3 regions of the Sodalis glossinidius str. 'morsitans' genome follow, and region 2 is predicted to be linked to each of the others. Evidence: predicted binding sites of a transcription regulator. Region 2 holds the regulator's gene; each other region holds the start of a gene.
What was found. Region 2 encodes ArgR, which controls arginine synthesis, uptake and breakdown. Its sites were predicted from a motif close to ANTGAATAAAAATACANT; they were not measured.
Positions count from the first base shown of each region.

Region 1: argF (ornithine carbamoyltransferase) is a predicted target of ArgR. The motif match lies at 2,804-2,821, and genes of this name have one in related genera.
Region 3: amiC (N-acetylmuramoyl-L-alanine amidase AmiC) is a predicted target of ArgR. The motif match lies at 2,773-2,790, and genes of this name have one in related genera.

Region 1 is NC_007712.1:3,653,957-3,659,545, forward strand. It holds gene SGP1_RS19455 (valine--tRNA ligase) at 1-1,512, shown strand, start outside; partial or broken gene SGP1_RS19460 (GNAT family N-acetyltransferase) at 1,674-2,165, shown strand; gene rraB (ribonuclease E inhibitor RraB) at 2,242-2,682, opposite strand; gene argF (ornithine carbamoyltransferase) at 2,855-3,871, shown strand; partial or broken gene SGP1_RS19475 (YhcH/YjgK/YiaL family protein) at 3,999-4,412, opposite strand; gene pyrB (aspartate carbamoyltransferase) at 4,783-5,589, shown strand, end outside.
Region 2 is NC_007712.1:650,861-656,449, reverse strand. It holds gene ispB (octaprenyl diphosphate synthase) at 1-29, shown strand, start outside; gene SGP1_RS03445 (DNA-binding protein) at 71-472, opposite strand; gene SGP1_RS03440 (helix-turn-helix domain-containing protein) at 659-922, shown strand; gene SGP1_RS03435 (DNA-binding protein) at 971-1,348, opposite strand; partial or broken gene mdh (malate dehydrogenase) at 2,184-2,982, opposite strand; gene argR (transcriptional regulator ArgR) at 3,236-3,706, shown strand; partial or broken gene SGP1_RS26520 (YdgH/BhsA/McbA-like domain containing protein) at 4,390-4,631, shown strand; gene mpl (UDP-N-acetylmuramate:L-alanyl-gamma-D-glutamyl-meso-diaminopimelate ligase) at 4,867-5,589, opposite strand, start outside.
Region 3 is NC_007712.1:3,374,116-3,379,704, reverse strand. It holds partial or broken gene SGP1_RS17990 (Rpn family recombination-promoting nuclease/putative transposase) at 1-199, opposite strand, end outside; gene SGP1_RS17985 (BRO-N domain-containing protein) at 275-931, opposite strand; partial or broken gene argA (amino-acid N-acetyltransferase) at 1,394-2,740, opposite strand; gene amiC (N-acetylmuramoyl-L-alanine amidase AmiC) at 2,975-4,234, shown strand; gene SGP1_RS32085 (M28 family peptidase) at 4,370-5,422, opposite strand; gene SGP1_RS24805 (hypothetical protein) at 5,341-5,589, opposite strand, start outside.

The sequences.
Region 1 (5,589 bases), 1.2 Mb from region 2:
CGCAGAGAGGTCGAAGTACGCCAGCAGCATCGGTTGGGAGATGACGTGACGCTGCGCCAGGACGACGACGTGCTGGATACCTGGTTCTCTTCCGGGCTGTGGACCTTCTCCACCCTCGGCTGGCCGGAAAACACCGACGCGCTGCGTACCTTCCACCCCACAAGCGTAGTGGTAAGCGGCTTCGACATTATCTTCTTCTGGATTGCGCGCATGATCATGCTGACCATGCATTTCATCAAGGATGACAACGGTAAGCCGCAGGTGCCGTTCAAAACCGTCTACATGACCGGTTTGATCCGCGATGAAGAAGGGCAGAAGATGTCCAAATCCAAAGGTAACGTCATTGATCCGTTGGACATGGTGGATGGCATCTCGTTGGCCGATTTGGTCCAAAAGCGTACCGACAACATGATGCAGCCGCAGCTGGCGGACAAAATCCGCAAACGCACCGAAAAACAGTTTCCCAACGGCATCGAGCCGCACGGTACCGATGCTCTGCGCTTCACGCTGGCGGCGCTGGCCTCTACCGGTCGCGATATCAACTGGGACATGAAACGCCTGGAGGGGTATCGCAATTTCTGCAATAAATTGTGGAACGCCAGCCGTTTCGTCTTGATGAACACCGAAGAGCAGGACTGCGGCTTCCACGGTGGCGACAAAGTGCTGTCGCTGGCGGATTGCTGGATCCTGGCGGAATTTAACCAGACGGTGAAGGCGTTCCGCGAGGCGCTGGATAATTATCGCTTCGATCTGGCGGCCGGCATTTTATACGAGTTTACCTGGAACCAGTTCTGCGACTGGTATCTGGAGCTGACCAAGCCGGTGATGAGCGGCGGCAGCGACGCCGAGCTGCGCGGTACCCGTCATACTCTGGTTACGGTGCTGGAAGCGCTGCTGCAGTTGGCGCACCCGATCATTCCGTTTATCACCGAAACCATCTGGCAGCGGGTGAAAACCCTTACCGGCGACCGGGGTGACACCCTGATGCTGCAACCGTTTCCGTCCTACGATGCGGCGCTGGTGGATGCCGACGCACTCACCGATTTGGAATGGATCAAGCAAGCGATCGTCGCGGTGCGTACCATTCGCGCCGAGATGAATATCGCCCCCGGCAAGCCGCTGGCGGTACTGCTGCGCCAGGCGTCCCCCGCGGTAGTGCGACGGGTGAACGAGAATCTGAGCTTTATGCTTACCTTGGCGCGGCTTGACAGCATTACCCTGCTGCCGGCTGACGATAAAGGGCCAGTTTCCGTCACCCAGATTATCGACGGCGCCGAATTGCTGATTCCGATGGCGGGTCTGGTCGATAAGGAAGCCGAACTGGACCGTCTGGCGAAAGAAGCCGCGCGCATCGACGGCGAAATCAGCCGTATTGCCGCCAAGCTCGGCAACGAGGGCTTTATCGGCCGCGCACCGGAGGCGGTGGTGACGAAAGAGCGCGAGAAGCTGGAAAGCTATCAGCAATCCAGGGCAAAATTGCTGGAACAGCAGGCGATTATCGCTGATTTATAAGCGCGCCATCGCGGTTTTCCCGGCGCGCCATGGCCGGGATGCCAGCATGCTATGCCGTTCGCCTATCGCGCCCCGGCGGGTTTCGGTTGCATCTGTGTGCCATGCTGTGCTATTACTTTTAACCCATCGTGCCTTTACTTATCACTATCCGGATCATGACCATGCCCACGACCTCTGCAGATGCCATACGGGTGCGTCCGATAACGCTGGCAGATAATAGCGCCATCGCGCAGGTGATCCGCCGAGTTCGGCCTGACGGCGGATAAAGGCTATACCGTCTCCGATCCTAATCTCGATCACCTCTATAAGCTCTACAGCAAACTTCGCAGCGCCTATTGGGTTATCGAACTGCGGGGAGAACTGGCAGGCGGAGGCGGCGTCGCGCCCCCCGTTAAGCGGCGGAAATGAGGCAATCTGCGAACTGCAAAAGATGTATTTTCTACCCGAACTGCGCGGGCGAGGCGTGGGAGCTGGCACAGAGTGCGCTGACCTTTGCCCGTGAGCAGGGCTTCCGCCAATGCTATCTGGAAACCACCGCCACGCTGGATCGCGCTATCGCGCTGTATGAAAAGCTGGGCCTTTGCCATATCCCTGGCCCGATGGGCAATACCGGCCATGTTGACTGTGAAGTCATCATGTTGAAAACGTTATAACCATCTGCAGTGAACGCAAATAGCGCCGGCAACGGTCGTATTCGCGTCCTCTTTCAGCCGACCGCGGCGGGGGCAATTAATGGCGGGTGGCGGGCACCTCGTCTCTGTCCGCCGGGCCGTCTTCGTCATCCTGATCGAACTCGTCACCTTCTTCCTCTTCGCCGTCGGGATCTTCAAAGTATGTGCCCCAGCCGTCGTAATTCACCTCTAAGCGCTGCGTCAGGGTGAACAACTGCTCCACCTGCGCATCGATAAGTTCCGCCTGCAGCGCGATTTCACTAACCGCATCGCAGCACATCAGCTTTTCGCCGCCTTCAACTTCAAGCTCTTCGGCATCGGTTACTTCATAACCCAGTTTGAAGGCCTCTACCGCCACCTTCTCCAGGGTGTCAAAATCGTCTGCGGAGAGATGATGTTCGATAGTGTAAAGCGCCTCGGGATCGCTGCCGTCTTCCAGCAGCTCGTCAATAATCAGACGCGTCTCTTCGCGTTGCTCGTCAAGAAATGAATGTGCCATGTCCCTGTCCTCAATACGTCGGCCTGTAGGATGACTATTTTCACACAGCGGCGGGTGCGGCTCCAGCTTAATGGTAAAAGATTTGCCATCAGCACTTTAAATTGAATATTAATACATATAAAGTGAATTTTAATTCAATCAGCTTGACAGAATATTGAGGGAGAAATGGATGATGAATCAGTTGTTTCAACGCAATTTCCTGAGATTGATGGATTTTACCTCTGCCGAAATTAATCAGATGCTGGCGCTGGCCGCCGACCTCAAGAGCCAGAAACGCGCCGGCAGCGAGACGCCGCGGCTGGCCGGTAAAAATATTGCGCTCATCTTCGAAAAAGATTCGACCCGTACCCGCTGCTCTTTCGAAGTTGCCGCCTTTGATCAAGGCGCCCGCGTGACTTATTTAGGGCCAAGCGGCAGCCAGATTGGCCATAAAGAATCCATTAAAGATACCGCCCGGGTGCTGGGCCGCATGTATGACGGCATTCAATACCGCGGTTACGGACAGGGGATCGTCGAGACGCTGGCGTGCTACGCCGGCGTGCCGGTATGGAATGGGCTGACAACCGAATTCCATCCGACCCAGCTACTGGCCGATCTGCTGACCATGCAGGAATGTCTACCGGAAAAAACCTTTCAGCAAATGAAGTTGGCCTACGTCGGCGATGCTCGCAATAACATGGGCAATACGCTGCTGGAAGCGGCGGCGCTGACCGGCCTCGATCTGCGGCTGGTCGCCCCCAGGGCCTGTTGGCCCGATCAGGAGCTGGTGACCGTCTGCCGCCGTTTGGCGCAGCAAAACGGCGGCGACATCACCCTGACCGAGGATATCGCCGCCGGCGTGAAGGCAGTGGACTTTATTTATACCGACGTGTGGGTCTCCATGGGCGAGGACAAAGGGGTATGGCAGGAACGTATCGCGCTGCTGCGCGCCTATCAGGTGAATATGGCCCTGCTGCGTCAGACCGGCAATCCACAGGTGAAATTCCTGCACTGCCTGCCCGCATTTCATGACGATAAGACCACGCTCGGCAAGCAGATGGCGGCGCAATACGGCCTGTCTGGCGGCATGGAAGTGACCGATGAGGTGTTTGAATCCCCCCATAGCGTGGTCTTCGATCAGGCGGAAAACCGCCTGCATACGATCAAAGCCGTGATGGTGGCGACGCTCGCACCACCGTCAGCCGGGTAACATACACGCATCGCTGGCGGCGCCCGATGGCCGCCGTCAGTGGACTCTCGTCCGCCGCCTGCGCCGCCGAGGCTTAGCGTGTTATCAGGCCAGGGTTTCAACCGCGGGAGTTAATGCAGCGCGCGGCTCAGACCACCCGTGCCGCATCAATCTTCACCACCGCCTTGCGGATATTCGCCGGCTCGCCCACTGCGCACAGCGGCGTATGCACTTCACCCGGGAAATACACGACGAAATCTCCCGCCTATAGCACCACCTGTTTTTCCTGCTGGCCCGCCGGCAGCGTGCTATAGCACTGCGCTTCGGTACCGTGCAGCAAAATCTGGATATCAAGATATTTGGCATGATATTCGGCGCGGCGCGCCTGCCGCGGCTCCGTCACATCGTTGGAAACGATGACAAATACTTCATTACCCTCGATATCATGTTTACCCGCCGGCGTCTCATCGTTGACGTGGCGTTTGACGTATTCGATGGCGGCGCGCAGTTTGTCGGGCAGATACGGAATGAATTCGAGATGATTGACGTTACCGGTGATCATGATATTTCCCTGAAAATGAAAAGTCGTTTTAGTGTAAAGCAAGAAATGGGTGAAAGGTGAGCGCAATTCATCAGTTATTTTACTCCGGCGACAAAACGGCCCCTTCGAGGTCGATGGACATTATTTAGGCTTGAAGTAGAAATTCACCGGCGTATAATGCCGGACAATTTGCCGGGAGGAACCATGCACAGCATCAGCACGTTGGCATATTTTCAGCTGCATACGTTTCACGCTGGCGGCCAATCGCCGCGGCTGCTCCCGTTATATTCTGTTATTATCGCCCCTCAATGAGGGGCTTTTTTTGCACGCAACCCGGCGTATTCCCACGTCATTCGGCGGCATGACCGGCGCTCATAAGGAGGAAGGAAAGATGGTCAATCCCCTTTATCAAAAGCATATCATTTCCATTAACGACCTGAGCCGCGAGGAGCTGGAGATGGTATTAACCTCAGCCGCGGCGCTCAAGGCCCGGCCGCAGCCGGAATTACTCAAACACAAGGTAATCGCCAGCTGTTTTTTCGAGGCATCGACCCGGACCCGCCTGTCGTTTGAAACCGCCATTCACCGTTTGGGAGCCTCGGTGGTGGGTTTCCCCGATGCGGACAATACTTCGTTGGGAAAAAAAGGCGAGACTCTGGCCGATACCATCTCGGTGATAAGCACCTATGTCGATGCCATCGTTATGCGTCATTCTCAAGAAGGTGCGGCCCGCCTCGCCACTGAATTTTCCGGGCAGGTACCGATTCTTAACGCCGGCGATGGCGCTAACCAGCACCCGACACAGACCCTGTTGGATCTGTTCACTATTCAGGAAACCCAGGGCCGCTTGGATCACATCAGCGTCGCCATGGTGGGCGATTTGAAATACGGCCGCACCGTACATTCCCTAACGCAGGCGCTGGCCAAATTCGATGGTAACCGCTTCTATTTTATCGCCCCGAAGGCGCTGGCGATGCCGGCCCATATCCTGCATATGCTGGAGGAAAAGGGCATCGCGTACAGTCTCCACGCCAGCATTGAAGACGTCATCCCGGAGCTGGATATCCTCTATATGACCCGGGTGCAAAAAGAGCGGCTGGATCCGTCGGAGTACGCCAACGTAAAAGCGCAATTCGTCCTGCATGCCGGTGATTTGCTGCAGGCGCGCGCCAATCTGAAGGTGCTGCATCCGCTGCCG
Region 2 (5,589 bases):
CCCACGTGGCGGTGCAGCGCGACTCGTAACCCGCTTGCGCAGCCAAAGGAATATATTTGGAAAATAATTGTCAGTGAACATTGACCCACGGCATCACGAATTGGTCGGCGCCTCCCACGTACCGGCCGTTACTCTCCCTGCAGTCCCAGACGCAGGATAAACGCGCCGATACCTTCTCACGCATGACAAAAGCGATGACCTGCTCCCGCTCTTCAACAGTCAGTTGCCGGTAAATGGCAATACAGGTCGCAAGTGACGCAGGTACCCCCGCTGCGGGCGCGTCAAGCGTCCATTCGGCCTCGGCGCCATCGCGCATTTCCCGGCGTAGCAACGCCTGTTGCACCGCCGCAGGCAAACTATCAAAAGCGTACTCCATTCCCCGCCCCTGCGCCCCTTGTCTACAGCGTCGGTTCCATTTCTTACGCCTGGCAATAGACAGCAGTTCCTGCGTGCTGAACCAGGCTTGTTTCATAAGATTTTCATTCTGAATTCGACCTGCATAAAAAAATAGAATCTGTTTGAAAAATAATAGAAAAATTTTAGGAATTTTAGTGCTATATATTTTTCAACTAAAGCCTATGACCATTGCCAACGTTTTACCTGAATAGGTTAGTTATACCATTAACCAGCGTTTGTCTTACAGCACAAGGAACGAAATATGAGCGAAAGGAATACAGATTGGCACCCTGCGGATATCATCGCGGCACTCCGTAAACGCGGGACCTCACTGGCCGCAGTATCGCGGGCGGCAGGGTTGAGTTCTTCCACGCTGGCGAACGCCCTCATCCGGCCCTGGCCGAAGGGTGAGTGGCTTATCGCTGATGTGCTGGAGATTCATCCCTCGATCATATGGCCCAGTCGCTATATCGATCCGGAAACCAATCAATTACTCGATAGGAAAAGCCTGATACGACAGCGCTGACCAACGCGCCGGCGCCGGGGAGGACCATCCCTTCCCCGGCGCACTATGTCATTCCGGCCTGACGTCGTTAAGTGGTTCGTCGGGATAGTCAAGACGCTTTAGCAAGTTCAGTACCCCTTCTCGTACGATAAAGGAGACGATAAAATCGCGCTCCGCATCGGAAAGTTGCCGATAAATTTCGTTCCAGGTAGCCGACGTCTCCTGTGGGGAGAGTTGGTACTCCGCCGGGTTGGTCCTTAAAGAAAGCGTCTTTTTCACCATGTCCGGCAAACTGTGCCAGGAATACTCAACTGCTTTACCGCGCGCGCCCTCGCGCCGTCTTTTCTGCCAGCCCTCCTCTCTGGCACGCCGATTCAGTCCCTGTCGTGTTTTGGGTAGTCCACCTACCCCTATCAATTCGTGCGTTGCAATCCATTCTTTTTTTATTTCCATCTTTTATCCCCCTCCTTGTCATGGTGATAGCCTGGCGCTATCGCCATCGCACGGTTTGGGCAGGTACTGTGGAATTTACGGCACCTGATTCCCGTTCCGCTATTACGACAACATTTAATGTATAACATTAAAGACTTGTCGTAACGCTAATTACAACACAAAAAAAGCGCATTGGATCAAAGGTGGTATTAAAAAATGAGATCAATACCAGCTATTAGAATAAAAAACACAAAATTAATAAAAATTGTTCATTATCAATGAAATATAATTCTTATATCATTATCTATATTATTACTGTAATTTAATAAATTATATCTTTATAAATTAATTTTATGTGAAGGAGAATGTCTGGAAAAAAGAAAAGAAAACGTCGGCACGACTAACTTTTTTGCCACGGAAATCGGATGCGAAAGTATTTGGCATTAGGGAAACGTTCACCGTTATACACCTTGCTTGGCAACACAGGAACGTCCGGCGCAGGCATAATGCCACCGCCCGCGCGCTGCGCCGCCGAGATGTCAGCGGCAAATGTTGCCTGCGATGCGTGCGCAGAGCTTCGCCAGACTTGTCGACGGCAAACCTGCCCAGCCACGCCGAGGCGCTGCGCTAAGACTTATCAGCGCTAAAGCCACCGCGCGGCAAACCGCGCAATGCCCTGCCGGCACCGCCGGCATAGAAAATAGAAAAGGACACAGTCTGCCGCGTAGAGGATGCAGAGCCATGCCAATGAAAAGATCGCATTGCTCTGAAGGGAACACCCATCCCCCTGTCCCCGCGTTGCCGACGGCGGGCTAAGGTTGCAGAAACCGTTCGCCGGGCGCATGCCTTGCAGCGGCTGGGCAAAAAAGCGGGAAAAGTCGGTCTCGCTTTCCACATAGGCGCATTCAATTATTCCCTGCTGCCCCTGCAGTGCCCACACCAGCGACAGCGTAAAGCGGGCGGCGGCGTAACCCATGGCGAGCGTCGCGGATCCGGCGCCGGCCTTTGCCTCGACCACCTCGGTGCCGGCATTGCGGATCCGTCGGGTCAAAAGAGTGACTTCCTCATCGCTAAAACTGATGCCCGGCACCTGAGATAGCAAAGGCAAAATCGTGACGCCGGAGTGGCCGCCCACGACCGGCACCTCCATCTGGTCCGGCCGCAGGACTTTCAGGTCCGCCACATAGCGGTTGGCGCGTATGACGTCCAGCGTCGTGATGCCAAAAAGTTTTTGCGGTTGGTAAACACCTGCCTGCGCTAGCACGCCTGCGGCGATGGGGACAAGGGTATTCACCGGATTGGTGACGATGCCGATAAGCGCCTGCGGCGCGCACGCCGCCACCTGGCCCGACCAGCTGCCGCACGATGCCGGCATTAACATTAAACAGATCCGCGCGATCCATCCCGGGCTTGCGGGCAACACTCGCGACAATCAGCACGATATCGGCGCCAAGCAACGCCGGTGATGCGTCTGAACCACAAAATCCGCGGACCCGCACCGGTGAGGGGATATGGCTGAGATCCACGGCAATCCCCGCCGTTACCGGTGCGATGTCATACAGCGAGAGTTCCCAGTCCTGGGGTAAACGGGTCGTCGTCGTCAGCGCCTGGCCGATGCCGCCTGCCGCACCGAGCAGTGCGGCTTTCATTGTAATCTCCTTATAACCCTACAAAGAATGGCATCTTATACTCTACTGAAAAGCATAAATGCATCGCCTAATAAAGACAATTAATCAACTTCAGGTTTGCGGCGGCGTTTTGGGATAGGCGGGCGGGTTGCAAGTGATAGGCTTTTCACCGACCATGGACAGAGAAGCTGTCACCGGCAGCAATTCCATTGCATAAAAATTCAAATTTATGCATAATAATCTATTAAATAATCGGCTCACTCTGCGGTAAAACATGCGAAATCAATCGAAACAGGAAGAACTGGTCAAGGCGTTCAAGGCGCTGCTGAAAGAGGAAAAATTCAGCTCTCAGGGCGAGATTGTGCTTGCGCTGCAGGAGGCTGGCTTCGAGAACATCAACCAATCCAAGGTCTCGCGCATGCTGACTAAGTTTGGTGCGGTGCGTACCCGCAACGCCAAGATGGAAATGGTGTACTGCCTTCAGGCGGAGCTCGGCGTTCCCACTGCCAGCAGCCCGCTGAAAAATCTGGTGCTGGATGTGGATCATAATGACGCACTGGTCGTCATCCATACCAGTCCCGGCGCGGCCCAGCTCATCGCCCGGATGCTGGATTCGCTGGGGAAATCGGAGGGGATCCTCGGCACCATCGCCGGCGATGATACCGTCTTTACCACACCCGCCCCCGGCTTCTCAGTCAAGCGGTTGTATCACTTCATCCTGGTCCATTTTAACCAGGAACTGTGATCCCGCCTTTGCCATCAGAGCCTGCTACGCCCAAGGTGCGACATGTCAGCCGCTTCGCCGGGGGATATCCGCCGGCGTCCATCTGCGCCTTATGCGCCGTCAGGCGGCCCTTCACGGCGCCTCTCCTTCGTGTTCGGCGGCTCTCACCGCCGACGTTAACCCGCTCCGCCGCCCAATGCGACCCTCGATGCCAGCAGCGCAGCGTTCCCCGGTGATGCCAAGGGAGCGCACGCTTTGACAGTGAATCATCGACGCCTGAGCTCGTTGCGCCCCGGGTAGCCTTCAAGCTCCGAACTAACGTCATAGCGGTAAAGCGCCCACGACTCATCTTGTTAACATTTCCTTACCAGCAGTAAGCTTTTGCACCTTGGTAAATAGCGTGACATCCGGTGTTACCTGTCAGAAATAAAGGACTTCATCTGTGAGGCAGTGAGAAATGCTGATATGGACCACACTTTTAGCCACATCATCTTATCCACATGATTTTACATGACTTTAACAAAGTTCGGCTATTTTTTGTGCAAATTTAATAATCTTTGCTTCTAATAACAACATAATTACACTTAAAGTTTTATAAAAAACTATTATCAAGAAATTAGCACATCAAGTTACTAGTGTATACTTAGCGTCGTGATGTGCATCACAGTACAGAATATGGGATGCGGCTGATGAGGAAAAACATGATGAACACCAAAACGGTATTACCCTTGATGACGGCGCTTTCCGCTTTGTCCTTCGGTGCTTTCGCCGTGGACTCTATCTCGCTACAGCAGACCCAGGATTTACAGCCAATGGGCAGCGTCAGCGGTGTCGACGGCGCACCGAGCGACATTCACCAGGCATTGAATCAGGCGGCTGACGCCAAAGGCGCCCCCGCGCCTACCATGTGACTGAAGCTTATGAACACGGTAACTGTCACGGGTCACGGCCGGCAGGTCACCCTCAGGGGGCCCCTATTTTTTGGCAGCACTGTGCAATGTGTCACGTTGTGAAACACTCTCTGTAAACCACATCAAACTCGCGGCGACCCTCAGTTAATCCTGTGTCCGGAATTAATCCATCGCGATTTGATGATTCCCTCATCGTCTAGCAGACAATTTCTCCCGCTTGCGGGGGTTTTTTGGCCTGAGAACGGCATAGCTTAACCTCGCGCCGAAACGCTACCGCGCCGCTTTTTGCCCCAGCTGGTGCAAAAGCTTGGCATGAATGCCGCCGAAGCCGCCATTGCTCATCACCAGGATGTAATCGCCCGGCTGCGCGGTCTTCACTACCATTTCCACCAGCGTATCGACATCGGCGCTGCAGTGCGCCGGCTGCACGCAGGCTTCCGCCACTTCGCTCACCTGCCAGGGAATATGCTGCGGCTGATAGAGAAACACCTCATCCGCGCGGCCGAGTGACGGCGCCAGCTCATTTTTGGATAAGCCCATCTTCATCGTATTGGAACGAGGCTCCAGCACGGCGATGATGCGCGCCGTGCCGCCCACTTTGCTGCGCAGCGCCGCGAGCGTCGCCAGGATAGCGGTGGGATGATGAGCAAAATCATCATACATCGTCACGCCGTTGACGGTCCCTTTCAGCTCCAGGCGCCGGCGGGCGTTGATAAAGCCGTCCAGCGCCCGGCAGGCGTCCGCCGGCTGCACGCCGACATGGCGAACGGCGGCGACAGCCATCAGCGCGTTGTGCATATTATGCTCGCCTACCAACTGCCAGTTGACCGTGCCGACGGGCTCATAGTGCAAAAACACCTCAAAACCGCTGGCGTCCGGCGCGACTTTCTTCGCCCGCCACACGCCTTCTTCACCTGTGTATTCCGTCTCGCTCCAGCAGCCCATCGCCACAGTGTGTTTAAGATTGACATCGTTATCCGGCAGAATAATTTT
Region 3 (5,589 bases), 1.4 Mb from region 2:
ATCGAATACAGCATGTCCGAGCACTGTCCCCTGAGGTCGTCTTCGATAAAGCTGCCGGACTCCATTGCCAGGGTGCTGAAATCGCAGCGCTCACGCAGATGAGTTGGAGATGCACTTCCAGAAAGTCACGAGCTACAGCAATGTCGCCGAGGAACTTTTTGAACAGGGCATCGTGTTGTGAGAGTGAGGATTTTGTCATCGGTGCAGTATATAGCTTGTTCAGATTGTGGTATTCCATCGAAATCCCCGGCCCCTCAACGGGCCGGGGCAACCATCAGTGCCTCTGCGCGAACTGGCCGAGCTCGGACTTATGCCAACGGGTCAGGGTATCGGTGAGCATGAAGGCGTTGCTATGGTTTGACTCAATGAGCAGGCTATCGATTTCACCCATCACACTATCCACATTCTCCCGCTTGCGCACCAGTTGCCGAATGGTTCGTCTCTCAGCCTCTACTACCATAGCAGATTGCAGGCGTTCAATCACCGCCCATATACGTTCGCATTCTCTGGCAATATGCGGGATATGGCGGACTTCCATCAGCTGCGGTGAGGGAATGCCGGTGACTTCGCGCAGGGCGTACCATATGCCATTGCTCCATGCTTGCTTGAAGCGGAAGTTGTGGCTCATGTGCCAAATCAGGCGGGCGAGGTTGGAGGTATCGTTAGTGGTGAAGAGTTCGTGGGACTCTGGCTTGTAAACGGGGTGCTCGTATTTGCCAGTCTTGCAGATTGAGGGAAGTACATCATTGAATACCCAATCCTGGAATTGCTTTGCCTCGGGCTTGTTGCTACGGAAGATGACGCGATAGAGGTTGGGTTCGTTGACGAAATTAAGCTCTTGAATGCCGCCAGAAGTAAGGGTATCCGTTTTGCATACCCCCTTCGAGTCGAGCACATCAGAAGCAACACGACTGGAGTTTGCGATGGTCAGAATGTCGCAGACATCCTTTAAGCAAAACCATGGTTCACCATCGATTACCTGAACGCGGACATCGTGCGATTCTTTAAATGAAAATTAGATAGGTTGGGTGTTCATTTTTGTATCCTTTGCATTTGTTCATTTTACCCCATGTTCAGTGGGGCGGTCGGGTACTTGAACACCGTGCAAAGTCGGCCAGCAGCTTTCCCCCTAAGGGTGTTGTATCACTACTCGCTACCCGACCATACAATCTATGGGCGTAAAAAAACTGCATAACTTTCGGGCGCGGTATCCGCTTTGCATGGTGTGTTCAGCACCTGGAAGCGACTATAGCGCATGGAATTTCCTTCGTCAAATGTGGGCGATTCTGGCGTAATCGGCAGGTCGAAATAAGCGGTAAGTTATTGATAAAAATGTCGTGTATTGTCGTGCTTTGTTGTGTTTTGTCGCCTATTTTTTGAGCGAGGATTGGGTCTAAATATCTGATAATTCATAGATTAGCACTTTAGACCTTCGCTGATAGTTATACAGCGCCTTTTTCTGGTTCGGCAGGATATCGACTTCCCGGGGTAAAGCCGCGTTCCTGAAACCAGTGGATGCTGCGGGTGGTGAGCACAAACAATTTTTTTAGCCCCATTTGGCGCGCCTGTTGAGCGATGCGCGTCAGCAGCATTTCGCCGCGCGACGAACTGCGGTAATCAGGGTGCACCGCCACGCAGGCCATTTCGCCGATCTGCTCGTCGGGAAAAGGATACAGCGCCGCGCAGGCAATGGTCATATTGTCCCGTTCGATAATGGTAGATTTATCGATTTTCATTTCCAATTGCTTGCGGGAGCGGCGCACCAGGATCCCCTGCTGTTCCAGCGGCCGAATCAGCGCCAGAATGCCGCCGATATCGTTGATGGTGGCCCGCCGCACCTGCTCCGCGCTTTCCATCACGATCTGTGTGCCGATGCCGTCGCGGGAGAAGAGCTCTTGCACCAGGGCGCCGTCTTCCTGATAGCTGATAAGATGGCAACGCCGCACGCCGCACGCCGCACGCCGCACGCCGCACGCCGCTGCGGCAGGCTATGACCGCGCCACGCAGAAAACGCACGGTGCCGGAATGGTAATCACCGCGCGCTTCCAACTGATCAATACGTTGCTGGGCGTCGTTGGGAAACAGTTCGGAAATAATATCGTCGTCCTCGCCAATCACGCCCTGCGATGAGCAAAAACCGATAATTTTTTCCGCTTTCAGCTTAATCGCCACCTCTTCGGAGGTGAGGTTGAAACTTTCACCGGTAACCGATACCGCGACCGGGCCCAGCAACACAATGGCGCCGCCGTCAAGCTGATGGTGTATCGCCTCATCATCAATACGGCGGATGCGGCCGCTGTGGCAATAGTCCACGCCGTCATCCACGCCCAGAGGCTGCGATAATGAAGTTGCCGCTCACCACGTTGATGTGCGCGCCCTGTATCGGCGTATTATTCAGACTCATCGACAGCCGGGCGGTAATGTTCAGCTGTAGCTGGCCTGCGGCCTGCTTTACTCGCTCGAGGGTGGGCGCGTCGGTAACGCGGGTATGCTTATGGTACATCGGCTCAAGGTGATGTATCGCCAGATTGGCGTCGATTTGCGGCCGGGCGCCGTACACCAGTACCAGGCGGATACCGAAGCTGTGCAGTAGACCGATATCATTGACAATACTGGCAAAATTTTCATGCTCGATGGCTTCGCCGCCCAGCATGACCACAAAGGTTTTGCCACGGTGTGCATTGATATAAGGAACCGTATGGCGAAAACCTTGAACCAACCCTGTACTGCGTTCCTTCACGGACTATCCTTTGTGAATTATTATTTTTATTTTGTGTATTTTTATTCTTTTATCACCCTCTTGGCAAGTCCCGATTTACCCTTCGCCTGTTTGTAAAGATGAGCAAAGTTTGCCGCACGCCGCCTCTGTGCCGGCTTTTCGGGATGACAGCGGCCGGCGGTTTGGTTAAAGTTTCCGCCGTTAACGATAAACGATTGGTTTTCCAGATAATGCACAATTTATTACCGGGGCGACATGCCTGAGTCAGAACATAACCGCGCTCGCCGGCTGCTGCTGCAAGGCGTGGCGGCCACCTGGCTGTTAAGCGTCAGCCGGGTTGGCCTCGCCGCTGCGCCTTCTATTGTGGCGGTGCGGATCTGGCCCGCCTCAAGCTATACCCGCGTGACTCTGGAATCAAATGTCACTCTGCAATACCGCACTTTTACCCTGAGTGGTCCGGACAGGCTGGTGCTAGATATCGAAGAGCTGCGGCTCAATTCGATGCTCAGCCAGCTAGGGGAGCGGGTGCGGCCGGAAGATCCTTATATCGGCCAGGTACGGGTTGGTCAGTTCGACGGCCATACCGTGCGGCTGGTGCTGGAACTGAAACAGAAAGTGGCGCCGCGCTTTTTGACGCTGGCGCCGGCCCACGGCTTCCGGCACAGGTTGGTGCTGGATCTTTACCCTCATGAGGGCAGTCGTTCCTCGTTGCAAGACGATCCGCTGCTGGCGTTGCTAGAAGATTATAACAAGGGTGATTTGGCACGTACTTTGCCGCCGGAGTCTCAGGCGCCACTGGCCGGGAAAGCCGGACGCGACCGGCCGGTTGTGGTGATGCTTGACCCGGGCCACGGCGGCGAAGATCCCGGCGCGATCGGCAAATTCAAAACCCGCGAGAAAGATATCGTGCTGCAAATCGCCCGCCGTTTAAGAGCGCTGATTAAGCGCGAACCGAATATGCAGGTGTATATGACCCGCAATGAGGATGTGTTCATCCCGCTGAAGGTGCGGGTGGCCAAGGCACGTAAGCAGCGGGCGGATCTGTTTGTTTCGATACACGCCGACGCCTTTACCCGCCGTAGCGCCCACGGCGCCTCGGTCTTTGCGTTGTCCACCAAGGGAGCCACCAGCGCGGCGGCCCGCTATCTGGCCCAAACGCAAAATGCTGCCGATGAAATTGGTGGCGTGAGCAAAAGCGGCGATCGCTACCTGGATCATACCATTTTCGATTTAATGCAGACCGCTACGATTAACGATAGCCTGAAATTTGGCAAGCACGTGCTGAGCCACGTGAGTAAGATCACGCAGTTGCATAAAAAAAGCGTCGATCAGGCGGGCTTCGCGGTATTGAAAGCGCCGGATATTCCGTCAATTCTGGTGGAAACCGCGTTTATCAGCAATGTTCAGGAAGAGCGGCGGTTGCGCACCGCCCGTTACCAGCAGCAGATGGCGGAAGCCATTTTGGCAGGGATCAAAGCCTATTTTGCCGCCGGTGGAGTATTGGCGCGGCGTTAGCTCGCGGTGCCTGGGAACTCGGCGCCTGGCGTGGCTGATGCTAACATCCGCGCCCGGGGCGGCCTGCACGAGCGCCGTTTGGCGTTGGCCCACGCCGTCCTGACTCGGACGTTAACGGGGCCGAGGGGGGCTTTCTCAGGGGAGATCCTGCGTCAGGTCCATTTTGCTCCATTTCTGCGATAATTGCCGGATCACGCCATCGTGGGCAGCGCCGGTGATGGCCGCGTCAAAGGTGGCTGTCAGGCGGGTTTCTCCCTTGCGCATGCCCATCGCCACATCGGTGGCAAGCATCGCGCTCTTGAGATCCGGGCCGGCATTAATAAGTTCGTCGTTGCCGGGTTTCGCCATTACCGAGCGGGCATAGACGCCGCTATCAAAACCGGCGTCGATGCGCCCGGCCTTGAGATCCAGATCCCGCAGGCCGCTCAGGGACGGCCAGGCCGGGTGCGGCAGGGCGCTATTCAGGCGCTGGGCCTGCTCGCCGGACGCGGTTAATGCCTGTTGATTGACCGCCGCCGCCTGCAACTTGTCCAGCTCGGCGTCCAGCGAAACGCAGAAGGCGGTATAATCCAGCGGCACCACCGGCGCGCTGAGCAAGCGCCAAAGCACCCGCAGTACGATGGCTGTGTCGCGTTGCAAATTGTCGTGATCGATATGTTCCAGCGTATCGTGCGGCGTATGCCACCACCAGCCGAGAGCGGTCAGCATTTTTACCGGATCCGGCGGCTGGTGGCTGAGGCTGCCAAACATCGACGGAATGCCCACGCCCCAGAAAGACTGATCGGCGGCGCGACCGTGCCGGCGGCTGAGATGTTGCTGACCGCTGATGGCTGCCACCGCTTCGGCAGCGACGCCTTTCAGTTCGTCAATGACCGACGAATTGGTCAGTACGCTGGCGTTTTCGCCTCTGGTGGAATCCACATTGACATGGGCGACGCAGCGTCGGTCGAGTTCATCCCAGTATTCGTCCGCATACCAGGCGGAGCCGGAATAGCGGCCGTGGGAATGGCCGGACCAGAAACACAGGCGCAAACCGCGCTGCCAGTCCGCTCGCGCCTCGGCCAACAGCCGTGCCGCCTCCAGCATGGTGGCGCTGCCGTTATCCATCACCCCGTAATGCCAGGTATCGTGGTGGCCGGCAAACAGCACAAAGGGGGCTTCATCGCCGGCGTGCGACAGGTCGGCCATAAGGATAGGAGTTTTGCGCCAGCCGGTGTCGACCTCACATACAGCGTGACCTGCGGTGACTCGCCGGCTCGACAACGGTCGCGCAGCGGCGCGCCGTCGTCCCGGCTGATGGTGCAGATAACCGTCGAGGGCAATAGCGGGAGGGTGTGCTGTGAGGGGCTGCCCCA